Regions from separate parts of the Streptomyces albireticuli genome, predicted to be linked through region 2. Evidence: riboswitches for the same ligand, from Rfam matches in the RefSeq annotation. Region 2 holds a riboswitch; each other region holds the start of a gene.
What was found. Region 2 has a riboswitch for cyclic di-AMP ahead of SMD11_RS20290 (transglycosylase family protein). Riboswitches for the same ligand answer to the same signal wherever they lie in the genome.

Region 1 (3,200 bases), 2.6 Mb from region 2:
GTCTCGTCGAACCAGTCGTCCAAGGGGCGCAGCTCGCCCGTGCGGCCGCCGCGGGCCCGCTCCTGGCCGAGCCTGACCAGGCCGCGCAGCACCTTCAGGTGCGCCTCCGTACGGCGCTGCGCGGCCCGCGCGGCGCCCAGCGGCTCCAGCAGCGCCCGGACCTCGATGAGATCGGCCGCCTCCTGCTCGGTGGGCTCGGCGACACAGGCGCCCGCGTGCCTGCGGGTGGTCACGAAGCCTTCGGAGGCGAGGGTGCGCAGCGCCTCGCGCACGGGCACCCGGGAGACGCCGTACCGGCGGGCGAGGACCTCCTCGGTGAGCCGGCCACCGGGCGGGAAGACGCCCGTGACGATGTCGTCGCGGATCGCCGTGCAGACCGCGTGCGCCGAAATGCGGCCGCCGTTCGGTGCCGCTTTACCATCGCCGTTCACGTACGGCCCCGCATGGGTGAACCTCCGCATTGACCCCCGCGAAACGCGGCCGATTGACGCCTGGTCAACGACTCTATTGCAGCGGCCCGCGATTTCCGATGGCGCCGAGGATTTCATCGATATGTTTTGGCCAACACGAAGGCCCCGGCCGGGGGCCGGGGCCTTCGTGGAACGACGCGGTGCGCGCGGGTGTCAGATGCCGACGCCGTGCGAGCGCAGGTACTCCACCGGGTCGATGTCGGAGCCGTAGGAGGGGCCGGTGCGGGCCTCGAAGTGCAGGTGCGGGCCGGTGACGTTGCCGGTGGCGCCGGAGATGCCGATCTCCTGGCCCGCGGTCACCGTCTGGCCGGCGCTGACGCCGATGGACGACAGGTGGCCGTACTGGGTGTAGGTGCCGTCGTTGTGCTTGATGACGACGTTGTTGCCGTAGGCGCCGCCGTAGCCGGCCTCGACCACGGTGCCCGCGCCGACGGAGCGGACCGACGTGCCGGACTCGGCGTGGAAGTCGACGCCGGTGTGGCTGCCGGAGGACCACAGGCCGCTGGAGGCCTTGTACGAGGTCGAGACGTACGAGCCCTCGATCGGCGACACGTAGGCGTTGAGCTTCTTGCGCTCTTCCTCGCGGGCGATGCGCTCCTGCTCCTTGCGCTCGGCCTCGGCCTTGCGGGCGGCCTCGTCCGCGAGCTTCTTGGTCTCGGCGGCCTGCTTCTTCGCCTCGGCCTCGGCCTGGAGGCGGGCGCTGGTCTCCTCGGCGGAGCTGCGCTGGACCTCGGCCTGCTCGCCCACGCGGGTGGCGGTGTCCTCACCGATGACGATGGCCTGGGTGAGGCCGGTGTCCTCGGCGCGCGGGGCGTCGTCGGTGGTGGCGGCGAGCGCGGGGGCGGCGAAGCCGGCGACGACGCCGGTGGCCGTCAGGGTGGCTATGCCCGCGATGTTCGCGCCGGTGCGCACGGCGCGGCTCGGACGACGGTGCTTCCCGGTGGCACGAGTGAACGCCATAGGTGCGGCTATTCCTTTCCTTCCTTCTCGCCTACCGGGTTAGCTGACGGGTTCGGAGCAGGAAGGTCTCCTACGGCTCCCTCCGGAAAGGGACCCGATTCACCCCAGGGACATGTGGGTCCCCGGCTCCCCTGGCTCGCGCCGTACGGGGACTCGGCGATGGTTGCCCGGGGCCGCGGATGCGACTCACATCTGACGGACAACCGCCCTGACGCTAAACGGCGCCCGATTCGAACGGCAAACAGAACTCACGTTTTGTGGCGTACGCCACATGCCAGACGTGCAACCACTCCACTAAATCGGACATAAGGGAGGCGCGTGGGTCTCGCCGACCTCACGCGCCTCCCCACTTCCTGACGAAGCGTCAGCCGGTGACGACCGTCACCTCGCCGATGCCCAGGGCCTTCACGGGCTCCGCGATCTGCGCGGCGTCGCCCACGAGGACCGTCACGAGCCGGTCGACCGGGAAGGCGTTGACGGCGGCCGCCGTGGCCTCCACCGTGCCCGTCGCCGCGAGACGTTCGTAGAGCCGGGCCTGGAAGTCGTCCGGGAGGTGCTGCTCGACCTGGTCGGCCAGCGTGCCCGCGACGGCCGCCGCCGTCTCGTACTTCAGCGGCGCGACGCCGACGAGGTTCTGCACCGCCACATCGCGCTCGGCGTCCGTCAGACCCTCGGCCGCGAGGGTGCGCAGCACGGTCCACAGGTCGTCGAGGGCCGGGCCGGTGGAGGCGGTGTCCACCGAGCCGCTGATGGCCAGCATGGCCGCGCCCGTGCCGTCCGGCGTGGAGCGCAGCACCTGGCCGAACGCCCGGACGCCGTAGGTGTAGCCCTTCTCCTCGCGCAGGACGCGGTCCAGGCGGGAGGTGAGGGTGCCGCCGAGGCAGTAGGTGCCGAGCACCTGGGCGGGCCAGACCCGGTCGTGCCGGTCGGCGCCGATCCGGCCGATGAGCAGCTGGGTCTGGACGGCGCCCGGCCGGTCCACGATGACCACACGGCCCGTGTCGTCCGCCGTGATGGGCGGGGCCTGCCGGGGGGCCGCGGGAGAGCCCGTCCAGGCGCCGAGGGTGTCCGCGAGCGCGGCGTCCAGGTCGACGCCGGTGAAGTCGCCGACGACAACGGCGGTGGTGGTGACGGGGCGGACGTGCGCCTCGTAGAAGGCCCGCACGGACGCGGCGTCGATGCGCTCGACGCTCTCCTCGGTGCCCTGACGGGGGCGCGACATCCGCGAGTCGGCCGGGAAGAGCTGCGCCGAGAGGGCCATGGCCGCCCGGCGGGCGGGGTTGGCCAGCTCGTGCGGGATCTCGTCCAGGCGGTTGCGGACGAGCCGCTCGACCTCGCCGTCGGGGAAGGCCGGGGCGCGCAGCGCGTCGGCGAGCAGACCCAGCGCCTTGACCAGCCGGGAGGCCGGGACCTCCAGGGAGATCCGGACGCCCGGGTGGTCGGCGTGCGCGTCGAGGGTGGCGCCGCAGCGCTCCAGCTCGGCGGCGAACTCCTCGGCCGTCAGCTTGTCGGTGCCCTCGGAGAGGGCGCGCGCCATGATGGTGGAGACGCCGTCGAGGCCGGCCGGCTCGGCCTCCAGGGGCGCGTCGAGGTTGATCTCGACGGCGACGACCTGCTGGCCGGGGCGGTGGCAGCGCAGCACCGTCAGGCCGTTGGGCAGCTGACCGCGCTCGGGGGCCGGGAAGGCCCACGGCGTGGGCGCGCCGGGCTGCGGCTGCGGGTGGAAGGTCATGGTGGCCGCGGCGTCGCTCACTGGGCCGTCTCCGTCTC
Region 2 (3,200 bases):
GAGCAGAACGGCGGCCGGGTGTACGCCCCGCGCCCCGACCTCGCGAGCCGGTCCCAGCAGATAGCCGTCGCGGAGAAGATCCTCAACGGCAGCGGCCCGAGCGCCTGGCAGAACTGCGGCGCGGCGGCCGGTCTCGGCAAGGGCGGCCGGGCGCCGGACGTGAACCCCGGGAGCACGAAGGACCCCTCGCGGCCGGAGTCTCCCGCCCCGCGCGCGCCGGAGCACTCGCCGTCCCCGTCGACGGACCGCTCCGAGTCGCCCGCGTCGTCGAAGCCGTCCGAGCCGACGAAGCCGTCCGAGCCGACGAAGCCCTCCGAGTCGCCGAAGCCCTCCGAGCCGTCGAAGCCTTCCACGCCGTCCTCCTCGCCGTCCCCGTCGGCACCCGCCCCGAGCGGAACGCCTTCCGGCTCCGGGGAGCCGGGCAAGGGCGACGGATCCCCGTCGCGGACCCCCTCCGGCTCGCCCTCGGCCCCCGCGAGCGGACGGCCGGACGCCGGACCCGGCGGCGCGCCCACCGACGACCCCACCGCGATCCCCACGGCCCCCGTCAACCCGCCCACGGGCACCCCCGGCACGACGCCCGGCCCCGCGGACTCCCGTACGCCCGGCGCCCCCGCCGGGGAGGGCACGGGCAAGCACCGCGCGGATCCGCCGCGTTCGGACGACGAGCAGCGCCCGTCCCGGGGCGGCGACGAGGCGCGCCCGGGTGTGCCGGCGGCCGGCGACTACACCGTGCGTCCCGGTGACAATCTGTCAGCGATAGCGGAGAAGCACTCCGTTACGGGTGGCTGGCACTCGCTCTACGAGCGCAACGAGAAGGTGGTCGGCAAGGATCCGGATCTGATCCTTCCTGGTCAGAGGCTTGAGATGGGCAAATAGCGCGGCAGTTCGGGGGGAATGTCCGTTCCAGTCGAAAGTGAGACATGGGTCTCGTTGCTTTTCGGCGGAACGGCATCCTCCCGGACTTTCCGCACCCGCCCTCACCTGCGGAAATGTCGGGTTCCCATGGGTAACCAGAGGCAACTGTGGCTGGAAAGAGGGGTTTGAACCCTCCGGCCGACTGTGTTTACCGTCGTGACCGCTCGCCACCGCGAGCACCACGGTCGCCACGCCGAATCCTGCCGGCGGCCGGCGGAGTCGTCGCGTTAAGCGCCGTAGGCAGGAGCGGGGGAACCAAGGTAGGCGCCGGAACGGATTCCGTCGGTCGGTGACCGGGGGAGGCCGGAACGGCTTGGGGTGAAGCCGGGAGTGCTCGCACGACCGGCCGGGCGAACTCACTAGCCCGAACCCGACAGCTCACCTCGTAGGCGTCGGTGAGGAAACGACTCATGTCCAAGGGCAAGCACCGTCGTCCGTCCAAGGCCGTCCGCATCGTCACGCTCGCCGGTGTCACCGGCGCGGCCGTCGCCGCCCCGCTGATGATCGCCACCTCCGCGAACGCCGCCTCCGTCTCCACCTGGGACAAGGTCGCCCAGTGCGAGTCCAGTGGCAACTGGTCCATCAACACCGGCAACGGCTACTACGGTGGCCTCCAGTTCTCGAAGTCCTCCTGGGACGCCGCGGGCGGCGGCCAGTACGCCGCGTACCCGCACCAGGCCACCAAGAGCCAGCAGATCGCCGTCGCCGAGAAGCTGCTCGCCATGCAGGGCCCGGGTGCCTGGGGCTGCGCCGTGCCCGGCCTGACCCCGGGTGGCGCCAAGGCCGACGTCGACACGTCCGACTCCGGCAGCACCGCCAAGTCCTCGCGCGGCACCTCCACCAAGTCGCACGCCGACCGCAGCGAGCGCCAGGCCGCGCCCAAGCGGACCGCGCCGAAGCAGAGCGCCCCGAAGTACGTCGCCCCGCAGGCCGACGACCAGGACGAGGCCCCCGCGCCGAAGCCGGCCGCCCCGAAGCACTCCGCCTCGGGGTCCTTCAAGAAGGGTGACGGCGAGTACCAGGTCAAGGAAGGCGACACCCTCGCCAAGATCGCCGAGACCGAGAAGGTCAAGGGCGGCTGGCAGAAGCTCCACGAGCTGAACAAGGACGTCGTCGAGGACGCCGACCTGATCTTCGTCGGTCAGCAGCTGCACCTGCGCTGACCCGGCGGGCGCCACGCCCCGCCGCCGCCCGGCCGGACGCTCACCCGTCGCCGGCCGGACACCGATCGCAGCGGTCGCCCCGCTCCGCCGCGCCCCCGGGCGCGCGCCGGAGCGGGGCTTCCGCCGTTTCCCGGCGCACCGCCGCCCGGCCACGGGCGGTTCCCCGCTCCCTTCACCGCTGAGCGAACACCCTTGACATTCGTCCCCTGATCTCGGCGTTTGTGTTGTTTTTTCCGGCTTCCCGGCCCGGGAAACCGGTCCAACGGCAGGGGGAGCCTCCGGGGCCCGTTAGGCTCGGGGTGCAGAACTCCAGACACACACGAAGGAGACCCTCGTGCCGTCCATCGACGTCGTCGTAGCTCGCGAGATCCTCGACTCGCGAGGCAACCCCACGGTCGAGGTCGAGGTCGGCCTCGACGACGGCTCCACGGGCCGTGCCGCCGTGCCGTCCGGTGCCTCGACCGGTGCCTTCGAGGCCATCGAGCTCCGTGACGGTGACAAGAACCGTTACCTCGGCAAGGGCGTCGAGAAGGCCGTCCTGGCCGTCATCGAGCAGATCGGCCCGGAGCTCGTCGGCTACGACGCCACCGAGCAGCGCCTGATCGACCAGGCCATGTTCGACCTGGACGCCACCGACAACAAGGGCTCGCTCGGCGCCAACGCCATCCTCGGCGTCTCCCTTGCCGTCGCGCACGCCGCGTCCGAGGCCTCCGACCTGCCGCTCTTCCGCTACCTCGGCGGCCCGAACGCGCACCTGCTGCCCGTTCCGATGATGAACATCCTCAACGGTGGGTCGCACGCCGACTCCAACGTCGACATCCAGGAGTTCATGATCGCGCCGATCGGCGCCGAGTCCTTCTCCGAGGCGCTGCGCTGGGGCACCGAGGTCTACCACACCCTCAAGGCCGTCCTGAAGCGCAAGGGCCTGTCCACCGGCCTTGGCGACGAGGGCGGCTTCGCCCCGAACCTGGGCTCCAACCGCGAGGCCCTCGACCTCATCCTCGAGGCCATCAAGGAGGCCGGTTACACCCCCGGCCAGGACGTGGCGCTCGCGCTCGACGTCGCCGCCTCCGAGTTCTACAAGGACGGCGCGTACGAGTTCGAGGGCAAGTCCCGCTC
Region 3 (3,200 bases), 2.1 Mb from region 2:
CTTTACGCGTCCCTCCTGTTGACAGGGGTCACTCGCCCTTCCGTCCGTGGGGACGGAAGGGCGAGTGAGCCGTCCGGGCGCGCGACCGGATGTCGCCCTTGAACGCCGCCCGGCCCTCTGGTGACACTGAGGTCAATTGACATGGACGCGACCATTTCATCGGCCGTCGCGCCGTGCCCCCACCTCACGCACGACCTCCACGCCCGACATCGATGTCGGGCACTCCCCCACAGGAGGCACGAGTGAACCGTTCCCGCACCCCTGCCCGCCGCGCGGCCCTGGCCGCCGCTGCCGCCACCGTCCTGACCGCGACCGCGCTCACCCTGCCGAGCGCCCACGCCTCCCCCGGCCCGGCCACGCTCTCCGCCGGGAGCGCGGGCCGGCTCGCGCGGGACCTCACCGCGAGCCTGCCGGCGGCGGACACGGCCGGCGCGTACTACGACGCCGCGGCCCGCACCCTGGTCGTCGGCGTCCTCGACCGGGCGACCGCCGCGAAGGTCCGCGCCGCCGGGGCCGAGGCCCGGCTCGTCCGGCACTCGGCCACCGAGCTCGCGGCGGCCCGGAGCACCCTGAAGGAGCGCGCCGCGATACCCGGCACCGCCTGGTCGGTCGACCCGCGCCGCAACAAGGTCGTGGTCACCGCCGACAGCACGGTCGGGGGCGCCCGGCTGGCCCGGCTGGAGAAGGTCGTCGCGGGCCTGGGCGACAGGGCCGCGCTCAGAAGGACGTCCGGGACCTTCCGCCCGTACCTCATGGGCGGCGACGCCATCTGGGGCAGCGGGGTGCGCTGCTCGCTCGGCTTCAACATCACCAAGGGCGGGAAGCCGTACTTCCTCACCGCCGGACACTGCGGCAACGCCTCGGCGCAGTGGTCCGCCACCCAGGGCGGCCCCGTGATCGGGGTGACCGAGCAGTCGTCCTTCCCCGGCCACGACTACGCCCTCGTGCGCTACACCGCCTCCGTCGCCCACCCCAGCGCCGTCAATCTGTACAACGGCGGGAGCCAGCAGATCACCCGGGCCGCGGAGGCGACGGTCGGCGAGCCGGTGCGGCGCAGCGGCAGCACCACCGGCGTCAGCGGCGGCGAGGTGACCGGCCTCGACGCGACCGTCAACTACGAGGAGGGCCAGGTCGACGGTCTGATCGACACCACGGTCTGCGCCGAGCCGGGCGACAGCGGCGGCGCGCTCTTCGACGGCGGGACCGCGCTCGGGCTCACCTCGGGCGGCAGCGGTGACTGCTCGTCCGGCGGCGAGACGTTCTTCCAGCCGGTGACGGACGCCCTCCGGGCCTTCGGGGCACAGCTCCCGTGACCCCTCGGGGCTCCGTGCCGCCCCGGGGAACGGGCGCGGCCCCCGGCGCTCCTCACGGAGAGCCGGGGGCCGCGCCGTGGCGTGGCACCGTACGGGCCGTCAGTTGACGCGGCCGTACCAGACGCCGCTGCTCCAGATCTTCTCCATGCGGACGGACGCGCCCGGCTTGGGCGAGTGCCAGATCTTGTTGTCGCCGGCGTAGATGCCCACGTGGTAGACGTTGCTGCCGGAGTGGAAGAAGACGAGGTCGCCGACCTGGCGGGAGCCCGCCGAGAGGTGACGGGTCTTGTTGTACTGCTGGGCGGCGGTGCGCGGGAGCGTCTTGCCGGCCTTCTTGAAGGAGTAGAGCGTCAGGCCCGAGCAGTCGAACCGGTTGGGGCCGGCCGCGCCGTACTGGTAGGGCGAGCCCTTCTTGGAGGCCGCGACCTTCACGGCGGTCTGACCGGGCGTCGCGGCCTGGGCCTCGGATCCCACACCGGGCAGGAGCATCGACGCGGTCACGGTGGCCGCGGTGAGGACGGACGCGGCCACGGCCCGGGACTTGAGCGCCGGTATGCCAGGAATCGCAGACATGACAAAACCCTTCGTCATCCGCCTGCGAAAGATGACCTGTCGGGTTCGGGCTGTCGAAGTTGCCCGGTCACCTGAGTGACTTCACCCCAAGGACCACCGCCATCGTGGTCCGCCGTGCTTGGGTCTCCCGCTCCTGCCGATCCTTTTCGATCTGTCCGCACCCGGTACGGCGGCAGGACTCGGCGTCCGCCCGGGTCGCCCGCCTCGGTGACGGGATCTTGTGTTCGATCCAAGATCCTGCATCACGGAATGCCGGAATCCGGCGCCGGGAGGGGTTTCTGTGAACTTCTTCACTTCACGGCCATTCAGGGAACCGGGGTATGTTTTCGCACCACACGGACCTCGTAAATCCTTTTCTCGCAAGGAAGTTGCCGAGATGCCCGGAGACCGAAATCGCGTCACCCGACGCACCCCGGAGCCGGTATCCGCAGAAGGGTCCGGCGTCTTTGCGACAGAAACCCGGGACGGCCCCCGTGCGCGGTTCGCCGGGAGGGCGCGGGGGTAGCGATACGGCATGCTCACCCTAGGGATCGAGGAGGAGTATCTTCTGCTCGACCCGGCCACCGCGCTGCCCGTACCGATGGCAGAACAGGTCTGTGCGGCGGTGGACCTGGAGCCGGTCGTCCACGAGCGGGAGATTCAGCCGGAACTGTTGCAGGCCCAAGTGGAAGTTGCCACTCCGGTCTGCTCGGATCTGGCGGAGGCGAGCAGGCATCTGCTGCGGCTGCGTCACGCGGTGAGTTCCGCCGCGAAGCGCACCGGGTGCCGCATCGCCGCGAGCGGGACCGCGCCGCGAGCCGGGCTGGCCCCCGTGCCCGTGACGCGCAGTCCCCGCTATCTGGCCATGCACTCCGTGGCACCGCAGCTCGTCGACGAGCAGCTGGTCAACGGGATGCATGTGCATGTCGCCATCCCCGACCGGGAGGTGGGCGTAGGCGTACTCAACCGCGTCCGGCCCTGGCTGCCCGTCCTGGTGGCCATGGCCGCGAACTCCCCCATGTGGCACGGCCAGGACACCGGCTTCGCCAGCTGGCGCACGGTGGTCTACAGCCGCTGGCCGGTCAGCGGCCCGCCCCCGCACTTCACCGATCTCGCCGACTACGAAGAGCGAATCCAGGCGCTGTTCGTCGCCGGCGCGATCACCGACCGGGGGCAGCTCTACTGGCAGGCGAGGCTGTCCGACCGCTACCCCACGATCGAGGTCCGCTGTCTGGACGTCCAGCTGCGGGTCGACGACGCCGTCATGTTCGCCGGGATCGTCCGGGCCCTGGTGGCCACGGCCATCCGGGACGAGAAGACGGGCCCGCTGCTCAC

Region 1: linked by a shared signal. The riboswitch ahead of SMD11_RS08630 (M23 family metallopeptidase) and the one ahead of SMD11_RS20290 (transglycosylase family protein) in region 2 are both predicted to bind cyclic di-AMP.
Region 3: linked by a shared signal. The riboswitch ahead of SMD11_RS29300 (C40 family peptidase) and the one ahead of SMD11_RS20290 (transglycosylase family protein) in region 2 are both predicted to bind cyclic di-AMP.

What each region holds. Positions count from the first base shown of each region.
Region 1 is NZ_CP021744.1:2,085,265-2,088,464, forward strand. It holds gene SMD11_RS08625 (GntR family transcriptional regulator) at 1-431, opposite strand, end outside; gene SMD11_RS08630 (M23 family metallopeptidase) at 624-1,430, opposite strand; cyclic di-AMP (ydaO/yuaA leader) riboswitch at 1,444-1,599, opposite strand; gene SMD11_RS08635 (M16 family metallopeptidase) at 1,795-3,162, opposite strand; gene SMD11_RS08640 (M16 family metallopeptidase) at 3,180-3,200, opposite strand, start outside.
Region 2 is NZ_CP021744.1:4,685,680-4,688,879, forward strand. It holds gene SMD11_RS20285 (transglycosylase family protein) at 1-879, shown strand, start outside; cyclic di-AMP (ydaO/yuaA leader) riboswitch at 1,141-1,325, shown strand; gene SMD11_RS20290 (transglycosylase family protein) at 1,329-2,081, shown strand; gene eno (phosphopyruvate hydratase) at 2,416-3,200, shown strand, end outside.
Region 3 is NZ_CP021744.1:6,764,644-6,767,843, reverse strand. It holds gene SMD11_RS29305 (S1 family peptidase) at 243-1,313, shown strand; gene SMD11_RS29300 (C40 family peptidase) at 1,413-1,886, opposite strand; cyclic di-AMP (ydaO/yuaA leader) riboswitch at 1,890-2,068, opposite strand; gene SMD11_RS29295 (carboxylate-amine ligase) at 2,401-3,200, shown strand, end outside.